One region of the Kocuria sp. CPCC 205261 genome, then DNA from elsewhere that is predicted to be linked to it. Evidence: riboswitches for the same ligand, from Rfam matches in the RefSeq annotation. Region 1 holds a riboswitch; the other holds the start of a gene.
The links. A riboswitch is a leader RNA that binds a small molecule or an ion and turns the genes downstream of it on or off. The one in region 1 is predicted to bind S-adenosylmethionine.
Positions count from the first base shown of each region.

Region 2: it holds a riboswitch for S-adenosylmethionine, as region 1 does, so the genes downstream of both, RF646_RS09750 (bifunctional o-acetylhomoserine/o-acetylserine sulfhydrylase) here and RF646_RS08395 (hypothetical protein) in region 1, are expected to answer to the same signal.

Region 1 is NZ_JAVKPU010000007.1:68,260-73,443, reverse strand. Features, by position in the region: gene RF646_RS08405 (DUF6350 family protein) at 1-1,495, opposite strand, end outside; gene RF646_RS08400 (glycosyltransferase family 4 protein) at 1,614-2,777, shown strand; SAM riboswitch class IV at 2,889-3,031, shown strand; gene RF646_RS08395 (hypothetical protein) at 3,052-3,330, shown strand; gene RF646_RS08390 (BCCT family transporter) at 3,445-3,873, opposite strand; gene RF646_RS08385 (BCCT family transporter) at 3,909-4,223, opposite strand; gene RF646_RS08380 (hypothetical protein) at 4,514-5,184, opposite strand, start outside.
Region 2 is NZ_JAVKPU010000009.1:28,525-33,708, reverse strand. Features, by position in the region: gene RF646_RS09755 (homoserine O-acetyltransferase) at 1-702, opposite strand, end outside; gene RF646_RS09750 (bifunctional o-acetylhomoserine/o-acetylserine sulfhydrylase) at 705-2,093, opposite strand; SAM riboswitch class IV at 2,170-2,290, opposite strand; gene RF646_RS09745 (hypothetical protein) at 2,255-2,596, opposite strand; gene RF646_RS09740 (hypothetical protein) at 2,672-3,073, opposite strand; gene RF646_RS09735 (VOC family protein) at 3,354-3,992, shown strand; gene RF646_RS09730 (CPBP family intramembrane glutamic endopeptidase) at 4,043-4,807, opposite strand; gene RF646_RS09725 (S9 family peptidase) at 4,876-5,184, shown strand, end outside.

The DNA of each region.
Region 1 (5,184 bases):
CGGAAGCCGAGCGGGAACTGTGCACGGCGCCAGCGGCGGGCAGGGCGTGGTGGTGGGCCACAGCGGCGTCGTCCTCCGGGGCCGGGGAATCCGGCACGGGGAGCTCGTCCGCCTCGGCGCGGGAGCGGGAACGGTAGCCCTCGCGTTCGAGCCAGGGCCCGGCCAGGCACCCCACGGTGGCGCCCACCGCGAGTTCGGCACCGAGCCACAGGAACACGTGCCACGCGTGCGGGCCGATGTCCGTGAGCCTGCCGATGCCCAGCGAACCGCTGGAGAGCCACGCGAGCGCGGTCACGAGGCCCGCCCCCACCGCAGCCATGAACACCGCCGTGAGCACGGTGGAGAGCACGAACGTGATCCAGCGCAGAGGCAGGCGGATGGCCATCCAGTCGTCCAGGTGGTTCTCACCCTCGCGGCAGAACCACCACCCCGCGAGCAGACCCGCGAGCACGGGCAACCCCAGGACCGCAGGGGCGTACAGCCACGGGTCACCGGTGGGCAGCGCGGCAAGCGCCGGGAACTGCGGCAGCGGTCCCAGCGTGCTCTGGAACGGCGACACCAGGGTCCCGGTGCCCAGCGAGAAGCCGGCACCGGTGGCCCACGTGAGCGCCCACACGACCATGTTGGGCAGGTACCCGAACTGCAGTGCCGTCAGGGCGGTGTCCCCCGCAGCGCCAGTACCGAGGTCCTGGTAGACCGTGATCACGCGGTCCCAGTTCCACGCGAGCGCCACCACGAACAACAGGGCACCGGCCGCCACAGCGGTGACCGCGGCGAGGAAACCGGCGCGGATCACGGCCCACACGTAGGAACCGGCCCAGCGTGAGTGCTGGCTCGTGCGCTGCAACCAGGACGCGACGTCGGCCCCGAGCACCGCGGCGAGCGAGCGCGAAGCGCTCCACCCGCCCACGAGGGTGCCCAACCCGGCCGGGACCAGGGGCAACAGGGCGGCCGCCACGAGGTCCACCGAGACTTGTTCGGTGCGGCTGAGCCAGCCCACGAGGGCCCCGAAGAGCGCGTACGCGAGCATCCCGGCGAAGAACGGGATCAGGAACTGACCGCGCCAGCACGCCCGGGCGATCCGGCGGCCCGCGATCACCGCGAGGCCGAACGGGATCAGCGTGAGCCCTAGAGGCACGAGCGTGACCGTCCCGCCACCGTCCAGCGACAGGCCCTGGATGGCTTGGATCGTGAGGGGCACGCAGTGCGCGAGCAACCAGACCTGACCGGCGAGCTGCAGGCTCCCGCCCGCGCCCAGGGTTGCGAAGCCCCCCGCAGCCCATACCGCACCCAGGAGCACGGTGCCCAGCAACAGGCCCACCACGGCCACCGCGAGCAGCTCGATCACGCCCTGCAGCGCGAGCGGCATGGGCAGTCCCGGGGAGTCGTCCGGTTCGGGGCGGGGCACGTCGGCGGCGCGCACGGGGGACGAACCGTGCGACGTGAAGCGGTCGCGTACGCCCGAGACCACGCCGGGCAGTGAGGGAAGTTTCATCACCGAACATCTTTTCACGTTCACCCGCGCACCACGGGCAGCGAAGTTAGCCCGGACTTCACCTGCGGGCCACCCCCGGGTGACTCCCCCGTGAGGCGCCGGGCCCACAGTGGGAACCGTGAGAATTGCATTGGTGGCCGAACAGTTCCTCCCCCACGTCAACGGTGTCACTCATTCGGTGATCCGCGTCCTGGAACACCTGCGGGATCACGGACACGAGGCCATGGTGATCGCCCCCTCCTACGAGAAGACCCTGTTCCTGGGCTCGGTGGACCACGTGGACGGCGTACGGATCGAGCGCATCCCGTCTCTGCCGCTCGCGGGCTATCCCGAGGTCCGCGTGGCGAGCTGCACCGTGAGTCGCATGCAGCGCATCCTGGCCCGCTTCGCGCCGGACGTGGTGCACGTGGCGTCCCCGTTCGTGCTCGGGTGGCAGGCCATCCAGGCCGCCAAGGGTTTGGGTCTGCCGTGCGTGGCCGTGTACCAGACGGACGTGCCCGGTTACGCCGCACGCTACGGTGCATCCGTGCTGGAGACCGCCATGTGGTCCCACGTGCGTGCGATGCACAACAGTGCGACCCTCACGCTCGCTCCCTCCACGGCGTCGATCAGCCAACTCCACGAGCACGGCGTCCAGCGGGTGCACATGTGGCGCCGCGGCGTGGACACGAGCCGGTTCCGTCCCGCACTGCGCGATCACGCGTGGCGCGAGCGCGTGGGCGGCGGCAAGCGACTCGTGGGATACGTGGGGCGGTTGGCCCCCGAGAAGCAGGTCGCGGACCTCGCCGCGATCGACGCCCTGCCGGACACCCGGCTCGTGATCATCGGTTCCGGCCCCGGGAAGGAGTCGCTGCGCTCGGTATTGCCCAACGCGCACTTCGAGGGCTTCCTCACGGGCACCGAACTCGCCACGGCCATGGCGTCGCTGGACGTGTTCGTGCACCCCGGTGAGCACGAGACGTTCTGCCAGACCATCCAGGAAGCCATGGCCTCCGGGGTCCCAGTGGTGGCCGTGGGCCGCGGCGGCCCCCTGGACCTCGTGGACTCCTCGCGTAACGGGTGGCTCTACGCCCCGGGTGACCTGGCCGGGTTGCGCGAGCGCGTCCGAGACCTCGCGGGCGACGACGCCAAACGCCTCGCCTTCGCGCGCACCGCCCACCAGTGCGTGCAGGAGCGCACGTGGGGTGCCGTGTGCGAGCAGTTGCTGGGCCACTACGAGCGCGCTCGCACGGTCACCTCCCGGATGCGCGGTACGCGCGGGGCCGGCCTGCGCACCCCGTGAGAAACGCCGCCGGGTGCCAGATGTTACTCAACAGAAGCTTGATTAAGTTTTGATGACATTCTCGGTCCGCGCCTGGCTGGTCCCCCGAATCCACGGATAGGCTCGAAGCAGCTTCACGAGATGCGCCCGCGCAACGACAAGGACGTCACCGCGCGCCCAGAGCTCCAACTCGGCGTACGCCAACCCTCGGTTCAGGGGTGGATTGGATGACGAAGCGGCCGGGGCCACACGTGTGGTTCCGGCAAGCGACCGGAAAAATCAGAGGCCCGACATCATGAACACGACAACCCAGAAATCCCACCCCGACACCCGCGAACAGTGGGTGGACGTCACCGTTCAGGCGGACCCCGCCCGGCACGTGGTGTCCATCACGGGATCGGACGGTCACGAGCACGAGTACTTCGCGGACGACGCCCGTGAGGTCGCACTCGCCGCACAGCACACACGGGGGCGCGGCCAGTGGTGCGCCAAGTACAGCAGACTCCTGGTCCCCGGAGCGTCCCGGGTGACCGGCGGGGTGTCCTTCTACAAGCTGGAGCCCTTGCCCGCGTAGTCCTCACGAGCACGGTCCCCGCGACCGCGAACTCCACGATCGGGTGTGGCCCGGGTCTGGACGGACCCGGGCCACACCCATGTTCTCAGCCTGCTCGGTTCTTGGCGGCCGTGCTCACCGGGCGGTCGCGTCCCGGTCCTGGGCGATCAGCTCGGCGGCGCGTTCACCGATCATGAAGACCGTGATCTTCGGGTTCACCGTCACGAGCTCGGACATCACCGAGGCGTCTGCCACGCGCAATCCGCTCACGCCCTTGACGATCGCATCCAGCAGGAACGCCGTGCGCCCGGTGATGAGCACGTACAGCATGAGCCCGATCGCCAGGATGATGCTCTGCTCGGAAAGCCGCCGGATGCCCTTGTCCACGCCCAAGACGCACGAAGCCACCGCCATGAAGACCCCCAGGGCGGTCAGTGCCGACGGCACCGCCAGGTTTTCGGGGACGCCGAACAGGTAGCGCAGTCCGAAGTTCAACTGGACCACCCCGATCCCCAGGGACGCGGCCACCCCAAGGATGGTCCCCAGCAGCGCCGCGGTGTCCACGGCGTCGCCGGCGGCACCGTGGATCCGGCACCCGATCAGGGGTAGAGAGCGGAGCGGATGCTCAGCGGCATGCCGAAGCCGTAGGCGAAGTAGCCGAAGGCCATGCCCATCAGGGCGTACATGGCCCACCCCGTGAACAGGTTGAACTGGGGTTTCGCGTGGTCCGGGCCCATCTTGATCGTGCCGTGCCTGCTGTCCGCGACCAGGATCACGAGAGCGGCCGGGAGGATGTAGAACCACCCCAGCCGGGAGGCGACCCACGCGACCACGCCGCCGATCACGGCGTCGGCGTGCTCGGGTGCCTCCGTGGCCCAGGCGGACAGCGAGACAAGCAGGGTTGCCGCGGCCACGAAGACCCGCCAGTAGACGGGCAACCGGGGTGGCGCAGAGCGAGGGGCCCGGACGGGGCGGGCGGATCCGCGACGGGCGACGAGCCCGGGCGTGGGTGACGGATGGACGAGGAATCGTGTGTGGTCACGTCGGGGATGCGGGTCGGACGTCGGACGACCCGGGGTTGAGGCGCCTTACTACCAGCCGTTAGTCATGGCACGCCACCTCACTGTAGGGGAGGGCCGCGCAGCAGCCGAATGCAGCCGCGCGGCCCCACGAGCACACCCCCCGTTCGCCCGGGGCGGCACTGTCAGCCCAGCAGCTTGGCCACGAGGGCGCTCGCGAACTCCTCGGAGACGTCCCCGTAGTTCAGGGAGAAGTCCTCGTCCACGAGCGTGGGCAGCAGCCCCGAGCACAGCACCGTGGCGCGCGCGTACAGCCCCGGCAGGGCGGCACCGATGGGCACGGAGAGCAACCGCAGCTCGGGATCGTAGCTGACCAACGCCGTGCCGGTGTCCCGCGCCGCGAGGTGCTTGCCGAGCCCCGAGGACACGGGACGGGCGTGACCCGAGACCACGTCCTCCGCGGTGCGGTAGGCGTAGCGCGTCTTGTGGTGGTGGTTGATCCGGTACAGCCCCGCCTGGTTGCGGTCGTCCGTGGCCTCCCACGTGGCGTCCGCGGGCACGAAGCGTTCCGCGACCCCGTTGTACTGCATCTCCTTCAGGGGCAGCCCGGCGACGACCGAGGACAACGGGGGCAGGGTGTCGAGCATGACGGGCCCGGCGTCGTAGACCACGTCGCACAGCCCCTCGGGCAGCAGCTTGCTCAGCGCGTCGAGGTCCACATCCTGGAGCATGGTGGTCGCATGGTCCTCCGGGGACAGCACCACGACCTCACCACCCTGGGCCCCGACCGCCTGCGTCACGGCGTCCTCTTGGTCGGTCTTCCACCCGCCCGTGAGCAGGATGGAGCCGTCCACGA
Region 2 (5,184 bases), on a different contig from region 1:
GAGCCCCAGACCCGCCTCCGGGTACTCGCCCGCGTAGTAGTCGCCGCCCCGGAAGTTCGGGTCCTGGCGGATCGCGAGCGACTGTGCCTGTCCCCACGCGAGCTGCTCGGCACCCACGCGCGCGTTGGCCGCGATCACGGCGCACGCGGCCACCCGATCCGGGTGGGACACGGCCCACTCGAGGGCGCGAGCTCCGCCCATGGACCCGCCGATCACGAGCCGCCACCGGGAGACTCCGAGCGCCCGAGCGAGCAGGGCCTCCGCGGTCACCGAGTCCCGCACGGTCACGCGCGGGAAACGCGAGCCCCACGGGACGCCGTCCGGTGCGGGACTCGCGGGTCCCGTGCTGCCGTAGCACCCGCCCAGGATGTTGGCGCACACCACGAAGTAGCGGTCCGTGTCGATCGCGGCACCCGGGCCCACGAGTCCGTCCCACCAACCGTCCGCCGCGGCGGCCGCGCCCTCGGGAGCGCTCGCGGCGTCCTCGTGTCCCGCGCCACCGCGCGCCACGTGCGTGTCACCCGTGAGCGCGTGCTCGATCAGCACCGCGTTGGAACCGTCCGCCGCGAGCTCGCCCCACGTCTCGTACGCGAGGTGCACGTCCGGCAGCCGGAACCGGGACTCGAGCACGAGCTCGCCGAGTTCGGCCCGCCGTACGACGCCGTCGCGCCGCGTGCGCGGCCCGTTGCCCACGACCGTCATGGTCAGTTCCCCGTGTCCTCCGCCGACGACGCCGCGTCACCGGCAGCGTCGCCGCGCGCACCCACCGCGGCGAATCCGGACTCGAGGTCCGCGAGGATGTCGTCGATGCCCTCGACACCCACGGACAGCCGCACGAATCCCGGTTCCACGCCGGCCGCGAGCTGCTCCTCGTCCTTGAGCTGGGCGTGCGTCGTGGAGGCGGGGTGAATCACGAGCGAGCGCACGTCACCGATGTTCGCCACGTTGGAGTGCAGGCTCAGGGCGTCCACGAACGCGACACCGGCGTCCCGGCCGCCGTCGAGCACGAAACCGAGCACCGACCCGGCACCGTTGGGCGCGTACTTCAGGGCGCGGTCGTGCCAGCGCGAGGACTCGAGACCGGCGTAGGACACCGAGCGCACCTCGGGGCGGGCCTCGAGCCACTCGGCGACCTTCTGCGCGTTGGCCACGTGACGTTCCATGCGCAACGACAGCGTCTCGATGCCCTGCTCGATCAAGAACGCGTTGAACGGAGAGATCGAGGTCCCCAGATCACGCAGCAACTGCACGCGCGCTTTGAGGATGTACGAGAGGTTGACGCCGAAGGCCCCGTCCGCACCGAGATCGCGGGCGTAGACGAGCCCGTTGTACGTCTCGTCCGGTTGGTTGAAACCGGGGAAGCGCTCGGGGTCCCGCGAGTAGTCGAACGCTCCGGTGTCCACGATGAACCCGCCGATCGCCGTGCCGTGGCCGCCCAGGAACTTGGTGGCCGAGTGCAGCACGATGTCCGCGCCCCACTCGATGGGCCGCACCAAGTAGGGCGTGGCGATCGTGTTGTCCACGATGAGCGGGACACCCGCCTCGTGGGCGATCCCGGCGATCGTCTCGATGTCGAGCACGTCGTTGCGGGGGTTCGGGATGGATTCACCGAAGAACGCCACGGTGTTCTCGCGCACCGCGTCCCGCCACTGCGCGGGATTGTCCGGGTCCGAGACGAACGTGGTCTCCACGCCCATGCGCGGCAGCGTGTGCTTGAGCAGGTTGTACGACCCGCCGTACAGGGACGGGCTGGCCACCACGTGGGTTCCGGCGCCGCCCAGGTTGAGGATCGCGAGCGTGGCCGCGGCCTGTCCGGAGGAGACCATCAGGGCCCCCACGCCGCCCTCGAGGGACGCGACCCGGTTCTCCACGACCTCCGTGGTGGGGTTGGTCAGGCGCGAGTAGATGGGGCCCATCTCCTCGAGCGCGAACCGGGCCGCCGCCGTGCGGGCGTCCGGGAACACGAAGGACGTGGTCTGGTGGATCGGCAGGGCGCGCGACCCGGTCACAGGGTCGGGGTTCTGGCCCGCGTGGATCTGTCGGGTTTCGAACGACCAGCCCTGGGGATTGTCGGGGGTGGGAGCGGTGCTCATGGCCGTACTCCTTCTCGGAGGGATCAGGGGTCCGGTGGCGATCCGCACGGTGCCCGTGCTGTGACCGGGCACCAACGACCCGCGCTTGCCGCATGACGTCGGTCGACGCCACGGCCAGGTCCTCACCCAGGGCACCCCACCGCGGAAGGGAGGGTTGCCGGTCAGCTAGCTGGGGCTTCGCGCTGACTCTCGTGACCTATTACCTCATTGTCCGAACCCGGCGGGGCGGGAGTCAAGCCGGGGACGCTGCGAGCGGGCTCGGGGTCAGTGGCCGCTCGTTCCTGCTGTTCCATCTCCCGGGTGTGCAGTTCCCGGTCCTTCATCTCACGTGGATGGACGTAGAACAGACCCGTGAGCACCGCGATCACGAACACCGCGAGCATCACGAAGAACAACGGCCGCACGCCGGTCAGGTAGATGACGGGGATGGCCAGCACCGTGACCAACCCGCCCCCGAAGAACGGTTCGAACACCAGCTGCTTGTAACCGAACGCCTCGAACACCGGGTCTTGGCCTCCGGGCCCACCACGCGCATGAGGATCAGCCCGGTGGCGGTCACACCCATGGACTGGCGGAAGTCACCGATACCGCGCCCGAATTAGTAGCGACCGATGATGTGGGGTGCCAACCACAGGAAAATGGCCACGTTGAACGCGATGCCGACCACCGCCAGGATGGTGAACGCCGCCAGCCACGGCCGCGATGGACATGTGCAGGGAGAACGGTTCCACGGAGGACGGGCGGCTGGTCATGGTGCCGGCGGGGTAGTACTCGTCGCTGCGGAACAGGCCGTTCTCGCCCCACGGCCCGTCGAAGCGGCCCAGCACCTGCGGGCCCAGGAGCAGGAGGATCGCGCCGCCGATGATGGAGCTCGGCAGGAACAGGCTCTGGACCCAACCCACCTTGACGTGCACGAACTTCCCCAGGAGCAGGGCGACTCGGAGGATCAGGAGTGTGAAACCGACGGCATTTGCGGACACGGGAACCACCTCGTAGTGATCGGGATCGATATCGGTCTCAGGTCACATAGCGAGGGCCCGGTCGGAGACTCCCCGGCTGATGCTGCGGACTCCAGCCTCTGAGACGCGCGTCTCGTTGACCTGGACCAACACAGTCCCCGCCCGGATCAGCCGTCCCGATGTCAGGTCTCGGGAGGTGCGGAGAGCCGGCCCTGCCCACCGGACCGGGCGGCGCAGGTCACACACTCGCCGGGCTCGCGCTCGATTTGGTGGCCCGTGTGGCCGGTGCCACCATGGCGTCATGAACTTGGATCACGTTTCCTTCGCGGCTCAGCCCGACGGCCTCGAGGCCACCACCGAACGCATCGCGAACCGGTTGGGGATCGAACCGGTCAAGGGCGGTGTGCACCCCCGTTTCGGCACCCGGAACATGATCCTGCCGCTCACCGACCACCAGTACGTGGAGGTCGTCACGGTGCTCGAGCACCCCGCCGCGGAGAAGGCGCCGTTCGGTCAGGCCGTCCGTGCCCGTTCCGACGCCGGCGGCGGCTGGCTCGGCTGGGTCGTGGAGGTCCCCGACCTCGCGCCCTTCGAGGCCAAGCTGGGCCGCCCCTCCGTGCCCGGTGGCCGGTTGTTCCCCGACGGTCGGCAGCTCGAATGGCATCAGATCGGCGTGAAGGGTTTGATCTCCGACCCGCAGTTGCCGTTCATGGTGCACTTCGATTCCGAGGACGAGATGCACCCGTCCCAGGCGCGGATCACGGACGTCCGGTTGAGCGGGATGGAGATCGCCGGCTCCCCCGACCGCGTCACGGAGTGGCTCGGCGGTCCCGTGGAGGACGTCCTGGGCTCGCTGGACGTCACCTGGTGCGCCCCCAACGGCACCCCCGGGGTCATGGCCGTCTCGTTCGACACCCCGGACGGCACCGTCACCATTTGATCTGGTTCCCTTCGGTGCGGCCGACGACGCCGCTCCACCGGTCTCCGGCATCAGCCCGCGAGCAGTTGCGGGGCCAGGAAGCCCACGGTGTCCAGGAGGGCGTGGGCGATCAGCAGCGGCATGAGTCGACCGCCGCGGCGGTAGAGCCACACGAACACGAGTCCCATGACCAGGTTCCCGAGCGTGGGTCCGAACCCCTGGTACAGGTGATAGCTGGCCCGCACCACCGCGGAGGCCACCGCCACGAGCCACCACGACCATCCGAGGGATCGCAAGCGCTCGCACAGGAACGCCACCACGATCATCTCTTCCACGATCGAGTGGCGCAGCGCGGAGAGCACGAGCAAAGAAACCGCCCACCAGGTCTGCTCCATGGTGGATGTGGTGATCTGCGCGGTGATCTCCAGGGACCGGCCCACCTGATAGAGCACCAGGGTGCCGCCGCCCATCACCGCGAACAGGCCCATTCCCCACAGCGTGTCCCACACGGGTCTGCGCCCATCCACCCCGATCCTGCACAGCACGCCGGGGATCCCCCGCGCCACCCCGGCCATGAGGTACAGGGCCAGCAGCACGGGGACGAGCGCGAAGCCGATGCCCGTGAGCTGACGCAACGCGTCGATCAGGGGGACGCTGCTCAGGGGCCGGTTGAGCGTCGTCGTGGTGTCGGCCAGCGAGGACCGCATGAGCACCTCGGCCAGATCCAGCACGGCGTAGACCGCGGACGTCCCGAGGGACACGCCGAGCACCAGGACGATCTGAAGCCACGTGTCGGCGCGCGACATGCCGCGCTGCGAAGGGGTGGGAGTCTGCACGGGACCATTGTGGCCGCTCGCGAGCGGGACCACGTCTGCGCGTCCCCACCCGTCCCTAGACTGTGGGCATGACTTCCGAGCAGCCGTCCTATCCCGTGGCCCCGAGCCGCCCGGTGGAACGCACGTTCCACAGGCACACCTTCGCCGATCCCTACGAGTGGCTCCGGGACAAGGACTCCCCCGAGGTGCGCTCGCACCTGGACGCCGAGAACGCCTACGCGGAGGCCACGACCGAGGATCTGGCGCCCCTGCGCGAGCGGATCTACGGGGAGATCAAGGACCGCACGCTCGAGACGGACCTGTCCGTGCCGTCGCGTCGCGGGGACTGGTGGTACTTCACGCGCACGGTCGAGGGCGGCGCCCACCAGATCTTCTGC